2 linked regions of the Saccharothrix espanaensis DSM 44229 genome follow. The protein of the gene in region 1 interacts with the protein of each later gene in a pairwise test. Links are inferred from orthologs where the notes say so. Each region holds a gene or a part of one and is shown on either strand. Other genes may lie near its edges.

Region 1 (4,205 bases):
GACCACGACCAGCGCGCCGCTGTCGGCCACCGCGAAGTTGGCGCCGGACACCGCCACGTCCACGGTGGTGAACTTGTGCCGCAGGTACTTGCGCGCCGCCTCCGCGAGCGCGCGCGGGTCGTCGGTCAGGTCCGGGTCCACGCCGGGCATCTCGCGCCTGAACAGGTCGCGGATCTCCGCGCGGCCCTTGTGGATCGCGGGCACCAGGATGTGGCTGGGCTTGTCGTCGGCGAGTTGCACGATCAACTCGGCCAGGTCCGTCTCGACCGCCCGGATGCCGGCCGCGGCCAGCGCCTCGTTGAGGCCGATCTCCGCGGTGGCCATGGACTTGACCTTGATCACCTCGGTGCTGCCGGTCGCCGTGACCAGGTCGGTGATGATCCGGTTCGCCTCGGCGGCGTCGCGCGCCCAGTGCACGGTGGTGCCGCGCTCGGTGAGCGCCGCCTCCAGCCGCAGCAGGTGGGTGGGCAGGTCGGCCAGCACGGAGTCCTTGATCGCCGCGCCGGCGGCCCGCAGCCGCGTCCAGTCGGGCAGTTCCGCGACGACCGCCGCCCGCTTGGCCCGGATCGTGCCGGTGGCCTTGGTCAGGTTGCGCCGCATCTGCGCGTTCTCCAGGCCGGCGCGCGCGGCCACCGGGAACGGCTCGCCGCTGAGCGTGGGCATGCCCAGGAACGTCATCGCGCCCCCTCCGCCGGTCGCTTCCCGATGCGCGCGGTCGGGGGTGGCTCGCTGCGGGGGGTGGTCACGGCGGGGGAGGTCATCGCGCCACCTCGGCGGGCCGGTCGGCGGTGCTCGCCAGGACCTGGGCCAGGTGCAGCGGACGCACTCCGGCGCGCAGCCTGCTCAGGCCGCCGCCGATGTGCATCAGGCACGACGAGTCGCCCGCCGTGAGCACCCGCGCGCCGGTGTCGAGCACCGCCCGCATCTTGTCCGCGAGCATCGCCGTGGACGTGTCGGCGTTCTTGACCGCGAAGGTGCCGCCGAACCCGCAGCACGTCTCGGCGGCCGGCAGTTCGACCAGGTCGATGCCGCGCACCTCGCGCAGCAGCCGCAGCGGCCGGTCGCCGACGCGCAGGACGCGCAGCGAGTGGCACGTGGGGTGGTAGGTGACCCGGTGCGGGAAGTACGCGCCGACATCGGTCACGCCCAGCACGTCGACCAGGAACTCCGACAGCTCGTAGGTCCGCTCCGCGATCCGCTCCGCCTCGTCGCCCAGGCCGGCGTCGCCGTGCGCACGGGCCACGTGGGCGTGCTGGTGGCGGACGGACCCCGCGCACGAGCCGGACGGGGCCACCACCACGTCGGCGTCCGCGAACGCCCGCACGTGGTTGCGCACGATCGGCAGCGCCTGCCCGGCGTACCCGGTGTTGACGTGCATCTGGCCGCAGCACGTCTGCCCGCGCGGCACGACGACCTCGTGGCCGAGGCGTTCCAGCAGCGCGACGGTGGCCTTGCCGACGTCCGGGAACAGGCCGTCCACGAGGCAGGTGACGAACAGCGCGACTCTCACGGCGTCCACACTAGGCTGTGTGGTCAGACCACACCAGGGCTGTGGTCCGACCACACGGAGGAGGCGTCGGGTGAACGGTTACGCGGCCGTGCTGCGGCACGTCGAGGACCAGCTCGCGGCGGGCCGCCTGACCGTCGGCGGGCAGCTGCCCGCCGAACGGCGGCTCGCCGAGCAGCTCGGCGTCAGCCGGCCCACCGTGCGCGAGGCGATCCGCGTGCTCCAGGCCCTCGGCGTGGTGCGCAGCGGCGTCGGGTCGGGCCCGGACGCGGGCACCACCGTCATCGCCGACCCGGCCGGCGGCCTGGGCACCGCGCTGCGGCTGCACCTGGCCACCCGCCGGCTGCCGCTGGCCGACCTGGTCGGCACCCGGGTGATGATCGAGGGCCACTCGGCACGGGCCGCCGCCGGCGTCCGGGACTGCGCCGAGCTGGACCGCGCCGCCGACCTGCTCGACCGGATGGACGACCCGGAGCTGGACGCCGACGCGTTCCACCAGCTCGACGCCGATTTCCACGTGGCGCTCACGGCGGCGGCGGGCAACGCGGTGAACACCGCCGTGATGGCCGCCCTGCGCGACGCCATCCACACCACCGTGCTCGACGCCGTCGCCACGCTCCCGGACTGGAACCGCACCGCCGTGCGGCTGCGCCGTGAACACCGGGGCGTGCTGCGGGCGATCCGAGCCGGTGACGGCGACACGGCGGCCCAACGCGTCACCCGGCACGTAGAGGGCTTCTACCGCGAATGGGCACGCCACGCGGACCCGGCGTAACGCGCGGATCTGGCGTGAAGTGGGTCCGCGTGCTGCGGGGCTCTCGCGGCGGCGGAGACTCCGGGGGAGCGGCGGTAACCGCACTAGCGCTTGCCGTCCCACAAAGCGCGGGCGTGAGGGCGGGGGTCGTCCACGACGGTCGACGGGGTGTCGAAAACCATCGTGGCGCGGCGCGCGGTGTCGTACTCGGGCCAGCCAGGGTCGCCGGTCGTCACGAACGACACCCAGGCCGCGTGCACGGTGTCGGCGAGGTCCTGCGGCGGCCCGTCGCCCAGCAGCGGCGCGACTGCCGGGTCGGCCAGGTTGTCGAAGACGAACGGGATTTCCAGGCTGTGGCACGCGCCGAGCCGGCCGTCGAACGTCGGCGGTCGCCAGGCGAACTCGTAGACGTGCGTGCGGCCGGTCGCGCCGGCGCGCGCCTCGGCCAGCCGGATCGCGGGCAGCCGGTAGAACCAGTCGGTGGACAGGTCGGCCATGATGTCGCCCGCCGACGCGTCGGCGTCCTCCGCGCGGTACGCGGCGAGCGCCTCCTGCGGGTCGAGGCCGTAGCGGGCGGCGGTGGCCAGCAGGAGCGGCTCGCCGATCAGGCCCTGCATCCCGGTCGGCACGGTGAAGAACCGGAACTCGTCGCGGTTGGTGCCCACCAGGACGTCCACCCCCGCGCCCGCGCCGGCGGCGATCGCCTCGATCGGCGGCACGGGTAGCAGGTCGCCGTCCACGACGGGTTCGAACGGCATCACGTTCAGCGCCACCTCGCCCCACTCCGCCGGATCCGGGGTGACCTGGCCGCGCAGCTCCTGCGCGGCGGCGGTGAGCCGGTCCAGCGGCACGGCGGCCAGCGCCTCGCGGGTCGCCGGGACGCCGAGCACCCCGGCCAGCCGGTGGGCGACGGCGCGGGCGGTGTCCGGGCCGAGCACGTGGTGCGCCGCGCCGCTCTGCAACGCGGCCCGGTGGAACAGCCCGGCCGAGAGCGGCGCGGAGAGCAGCGCGCCGATGCCCATCGCCCCGGCCGACTCGCCGAACACCGTGACGGCGTCCGGGTCGCCGCCGAACGCGGCGATCTCGGCGCGCACCCAGGCCAGCGCGGCGAGCTGGTCGAGCAGGCCGAGGTTGGCCGGGTCGCCGCGCTCGCCCAGGTGCAGGAAGCCGTCCGGGCCCAGCCGGTAGTTCACCGTCACGCAGACCACGCCGTCGCGGGCGAACCGGCCGCCGTCGTAGAGCGGCACCGAGCCCGAGCCGTTGGCGAACGCGCCGCCGTGCAGCCACACCGCGACCGGCCGCCGGCCGGCCGGGTCGGGCGTCCAGACGTTGAGGTTCAGGCACTCGTCGCCCGGGATGTCGACCTCGGGGATCAGCGCGTCGAACGGCGGCGTGTACGGGGCTTTCGGCGCGGTGGGCCCGAACTCGACGGCGTCGCGCACGCCCTCCCACGGCTGGACCGGCCGCGGTGGCAGGAAACGGTTCGGGCCGAACGGCGGCGCGGCGTACGGGACTCCCTTGAACACCGCGATGCCGTCGTCGGTCGTGGTGCCGCGCAGGACGCCGTGGCTGGTCTGGACGGTGGTCATCGGGGTGCCTTCCTTTGCCTGGTCGGGGTGGTCAGCTGTCGAGGCCGACGATCCGCAGCGCGAACCGCGCGTAGTGGTCGGCGACCACGTCCGCCGGGTACGGCTGGTCCGGGCCGAACCACTGGGCGACCTGCATGTCCATGCCGCCGATGGCGATGGCGGCCAGCGTCGGGTCCGGCACGGAGAACGTCCCGTCGGCCACGCCCTGCGCCATCACGTCGTGCATCAACCGGCGGCACGCCTCGCGCAGCTCCAGCGACGGCGCGAGCTGGGCCGGGGCCAGCGCGTGCAGCTCGCTGTTGGTCACCGCGGCCAGCAGCGGGTAGCGGGCGTGCGCCAGGACGTGCGCGCGGAC
Region 2 (4,029 bases), 4.5 Mb from region 1 along the record:
GGGTTCCCCGGCCAGATGCGCGGCATCGACCAGCAGACGTCGGCCGTGGCACGGCCCGGGGCGGTCGTCGCGGCGTTCGTCCTGTGGCTGCTCGCCGCGCTGATCTGGCCGGTGGGCACGGTGGTGCGCGAACTCGCCGAGCAGGGCGGGTTCGTCGGGTTCGGCGCGGTGATGACGCTGTTCGCCACCGGTTGCCTCGCGGTCGGCGGGGTGTGGGGCGCGGTGGCGTTCCTGGGCGGCAGCTACTACGCCCGGATCGCGCTGTGCGGCGGATACCTGGTGCTCGGCATCCTGGCCGTGGCGGCGGCGGTCGTGGCGTCCAGGTCCGGCGGCACCGAGGCCGCGTCGTGGGCGGTGATCGTGCTGCGGCTGGTGCTGCCCGCCGCGGCCGGCGTCCTGAGCTTCCTGCCGGGCACCCGGCACTACTTCGCCGGGAACCTGGGCTGATGGACCAGCCGGTGCTCTACCGGGAACCCGGCGCGTCCTGGTGGCCGGTGCTGTGGGGGCCGGTGTTCGGCCTGGTCGGCCTGGGCGTGGAGGCGCTGACCGGCGCGGTGTTCCCGCTGCTGTGGCTGCTCGTGGCGGCCGGGCTGAGCTTCGCCGCGCTGGTCTGGGTGCAGGGCCGGCGACGGCTGCACGGCGTGCTGCTCACGCCCGCCGCGCTGCACTTGGGCCGCGAGGAGGTGCGGGTGCGCGACATCGCGGAGGTGTCCGGCGTGGAGCCGCGCGCCGGCGCCCGGATCCTCGGCGGCGGCTGGACCGAGCCGCGCGGCACCGGGCCGGTGCCGGTGCGACTGGCCGACGGCGAGGTCGTGCTGGGCTGGGCGCGTGACCCGGAGGCGTTGCGCGCCGCGCTGGACGGGTTGCTCGCGACGCGCGCTCCGCGTCGCGGCGAGGGGTGAGGCGTCGTGACGTGCTGGGCGGCGTGGCCCGGACGCGTTGCGCGGCGTCGGACCGGCTGCTCGCGACCCGTGCCCCGCGCCGTGACGAGGCGTGAGAGGCTGAGCCGGTGACCGCTGCCACCTCCGAAGCCCCCGTCGCGGACGCCCCGGGCCCGGGGCTGCACCAGCCCCTGCGCGCCGCCGTGGCGGCCGGCGAGGTCGTCCTCGCGGTGGCGCTGGTGGCGCTCGCGGTGTGGTGCTGGAACCGGGGTGTGCTGCGCTACAGCTACCCGGTGGAGAACCACGCGCCGCTGGAGTCCACCCGCTACCTGGGCAACTGGGTCGGCGGCGCGCTCGGCCTGGGCACGGTGGCCGGTGTGCTGCTGCTCGACGCGGTCCGGCAACTGCTGCTCGCGGTCCGCACCCGTGGTCGCGAGAAGGTCGCCGAACCGGACGTGTGAGACTGGACCCCGTGACTTCCACGCGATCCCAGGCACTGTTCGAGCGCGCGGCGGCGGTGATCCCCGGTGGCGTCAACTCGCCGGTCCGGGCCTTCCACTCGGTCGGCGGCACGCCCCGGTTCATGGTCCGCGGCGAGGGCCCGCACCTGTGGGACGCCGACGGCAACCGGTACGTGGACCTGGTGTCCTCGTGGGGGCCGATGATCCTCGGCCACGCCCACCCGCAGGTCGTCGAGGCCGTCCGCACGGCCGCCGTGAGCGGCTTGTCGTTCGGCACGCCCACCGAGGGCGAGATCGAGCTGGCGGAGGAGATCATCGCCCGCGTCGCGCCGGTCCGGCAGGTGCGCCTGGTCAACTCCGGCACCGAGGCGACGATGAGCGCGATCCGGCTCGCCCGGGGCTTCACCGGGCGGCGCAAGGTCGTCAAGTTCGCCGGCTGCTACCACGGCCACGTGGACGCCCTGCTCGCCGCCGCCGGCTCCGGCGTCGCGACGCTGGGCCTGCCCACCTCGCCCGGCGTGACGGGCGCCCAGGCCGCCGACACGATCGTGCTGCCGTACAACGACCTGCCCGCCCTCGAAGCCGCGTTCGCCCAGCACCCGGACGAGATCGCGTGCGTGATCACCGAGGCCGCGGCAGGCAACATGGGCGCGGTCGCGCCCCGGCACAACGCCGGGCTGCTGGAGCTGTGCCACGCGCACGGCGCGCTGCTGGTGATGGACGAGGTGATGACCGGCTTCCGGGTGTCCCGGGCCGGCTGGTACGGCCTGGAGCAGGTCGCCGGCGACCTCTACACGTTCGGCAAGGTGATGTCCGGCGGGCTGCCCGCCGCCGCGTTCGGCGGGCGCGCCGACGTGATGGCCAAGCTCGCCCCGGCCGGCCCGGTCTACCAGGCCGGCACGCTGTCCGGGAACCCGGTGGCGGTCGCCGCGGGCCTGGCCACGCTGCGCGCCGCCACCGACGACGTGTACCGGGCGCTGGACGCCAACGCGACCCGCCTGGGCGCGCTGTTCACCGCCGCCCTGACCGAGGCCGGCGTGCCGCACCGGGTGCAGTTCGCGGGCAACCTGGTCAGCGTCTTCTTCACCGAGGACGAGGTGGTCGACTACGCGGGCGCGCAGGCCGCGCAGACCTGGCGCTTCCCACCGTTCTTCCACGCCCTGCTGGAGCGCGGCGTCTACCCGCCGCCCAGCGCGTTCGAGGCGTGGTTCGTCAACGCCGCCATGACCGAGGAGGACTTCGCGGTGATCGCGGACGCCCTGCCCCACGCCGCCCGTGCCGCCGCGGAGGCCAAGCAGTGAAGACCGTCGTGCACCTGCTCCGCCACGGCGAGGTCCACAACCCGACCGGGGTCCTGTACGGCCGGCTGCCGGGCTACAAGCTCTCCGAGCGGGGCCAGAAGCAGGCGCTCGTCGTCGCCGAGCACCTCGCCGACCACGACATCGCGCACGTCGTGGCGTCCCCGCTGGACCGGGCGCAGCAGACCGCCGCGCCGATCGTCGACTCGCACCGCCTCGACCTGGCCACCGACAACCGGCTGATCGAGGCGGGCAACAAGTTCGAGGGCCTCAAGGTCGCGGTCGGCGACGGCGCGCTGCGCTCGCCCAAGCACTGGCCGAAGCTGGTCAACCCGTTCAAGCCGTCGTGGGGCGAGCCCTACCTGGAGATCGCGCACCGGATGCTCGGGGCGGTCCAGCGGGCGCGCGCGGCGGCCGAGGGCCACGAGGCGGTGTGCGTGTCGCACCAGCTGCCGATCTGGACGCTGCGCCGGTTCCTGGAGGGCAAGCGGATGTGGCACGACCCGCGCCGCCGGGAGTGCTCGCTGGCGTCGCTGACCAGCCTGGTGTTCGAGGGCGAGGAACTGGTCCGGGTCGTCTACACCGAGCCCGCCGGGGCGACCAGCCCGCGGGTGACGGGCGCGTGAAGCGGCTCGCAGCGGCGCTGTCGGCACTGTCGCTGCTGCTCGTGGCGACGGCGTGCGCGACCGGCGACGACGCGGTGGTGACCGGCTCGGACTTCCAGTTCGTCGCGCCCGACGGCCAGGTCCGCATCCGCTACGACGGCGACCAGCGCAAGGCGGTCCGCGTGCTGTCCGGGCCGGACGTGCGGGAGGACGGCCGGACGGTCTCGCTGGCCGACTACGCGGGCAAGGTCGTCGTGGTCAACATCTGGGGCTCGTGGTGCGGCCCGTGCCGCACCGAGTCGCCCGAGCTGCAGAAGGTGCAGGACGAGACCGGGTCGCTGGGCGTGCAGGTGGTGGGCATCGCGGTGAAGGAGAGCTCCGCCGAGCAGCCCCGCGACTTCATGCGCGACCGCGACCTGAGCTACCCGTCGATCTACGACGAGTCCGGGCGCACCCTGCTGGCGTTCAAGGGCCTGCCGCCCAACACCGTGCCCTCGACGATCGTGCTGGACAAGCAGCACCGGGTGGCCGCGGTGTTCCTGGAGACGTTGATCGCGACCGACCTGGTGCCGCTGGTGAAGGAGTTGGCGGCCGAGGCGTAGGCAGGGGGAGCGCCGCGCACCGGGTCAGCGGATCTCGGGGATCTTGGTCTTGAAGGCGTCGACCATCGCCTCGCGGCCGACGAGGTTGAACTCGCGGCCCAGCGTGCGCATGATCGAGTTCTCGGTGGGCCGGTAGAGGCCGTACCGGTAGTACCGGCTGCCCTCGTACGCGCCGACCGTGC

What was found.
Region 2: the proteins of BN6_RS19335 (region 1) and hemL interact in binary tests that used the Escherichia coli proteins (3 or more experiments, as listed by UniProt). The link is inferred for Saccharothrix espanaensis DSM 44229 from one-to-one orthologs.

The regions. Positions count from the first base shown.
Region 1 is NC_019673.1:4,374,680-4,378,884, forward strand. What follows is about bases 462-3,431. They hold BN6_RS19335 (FadR/GntR family transcriptional regulator), read left to right. Parts: upstream 462-1,580; coding sequence 1,581-2,282; downstream 2,283-3,431. Other genes in these bases: BN6_RS19325 (lactate utilization protein B), read right to left, coding at 462-678; BN6_RS19330 ((Fe-S)-binding protein), read right to left, coding at 758-1,510; BN6_RS19340 (carboxylesterase/lipase family protein), read right to left, coding at 2,366-3,431. In the rest of the region: more of BN6_RS19325, read right to left, coding at 1-461; more of BN6_RS19340, read right to left, coding at 3,432-3,850; BN6_RS19345 (TetR/AcrR family transcriptional regulator), read right to left, coding at 3,882-4,205. UniProt on the Escherichia coli protein: Transcriptional activator of the glcDEFGB operon which is associated with glycolate utilization, and encodes malate synthase G and the genes needed for glycolate oxidase activity. Also negatively regulates the transcription of its own gene.
Region 2 is NC_019673.1:8,885,955-8,889,983, reverse strand. Bases 705-3,498 are described here. They hold hemL (glutamate-1-semialdehyde 2,1-aminomutase), read left to right. Parts: upstream 705-1,353; coding sequence 1,354-2,643; downstream 2,644-3,498. Other genes in these bases: BN6_RS39055 (TlpA disulfide reductase family protein), read left to right, coding at 3,263-3,498; BN6_RS39060 (histidine phosphatase family protein), read left to right, coding at 2,640-3,266; BN6_RS39070 (hypothetical protein), read left to right, coding at 1,010-1,342; BN6_RS39075 (hypothetical protein), read left to right, coding at 705-902. Outside these bases: BN6_RS39080 (proline-rich domain-containing protein), read left to right, coding at 1-447; more of BN6_RS39075, read left to right, coding at 447-704; more of BN6_RS39055, read left to right, coding at 3,499-3,847; BN6_RS39050 (M64 family metallopeptidase), read right to left, coding at 3,872-4,029. UniProt on the Escherichia coli protein: Aminomutase that catalyzes the transfer of the amine group on carbon 2 of glutamate 1-semialdehyde to the adjacent carbon 1 to form 5-aminolevulinate.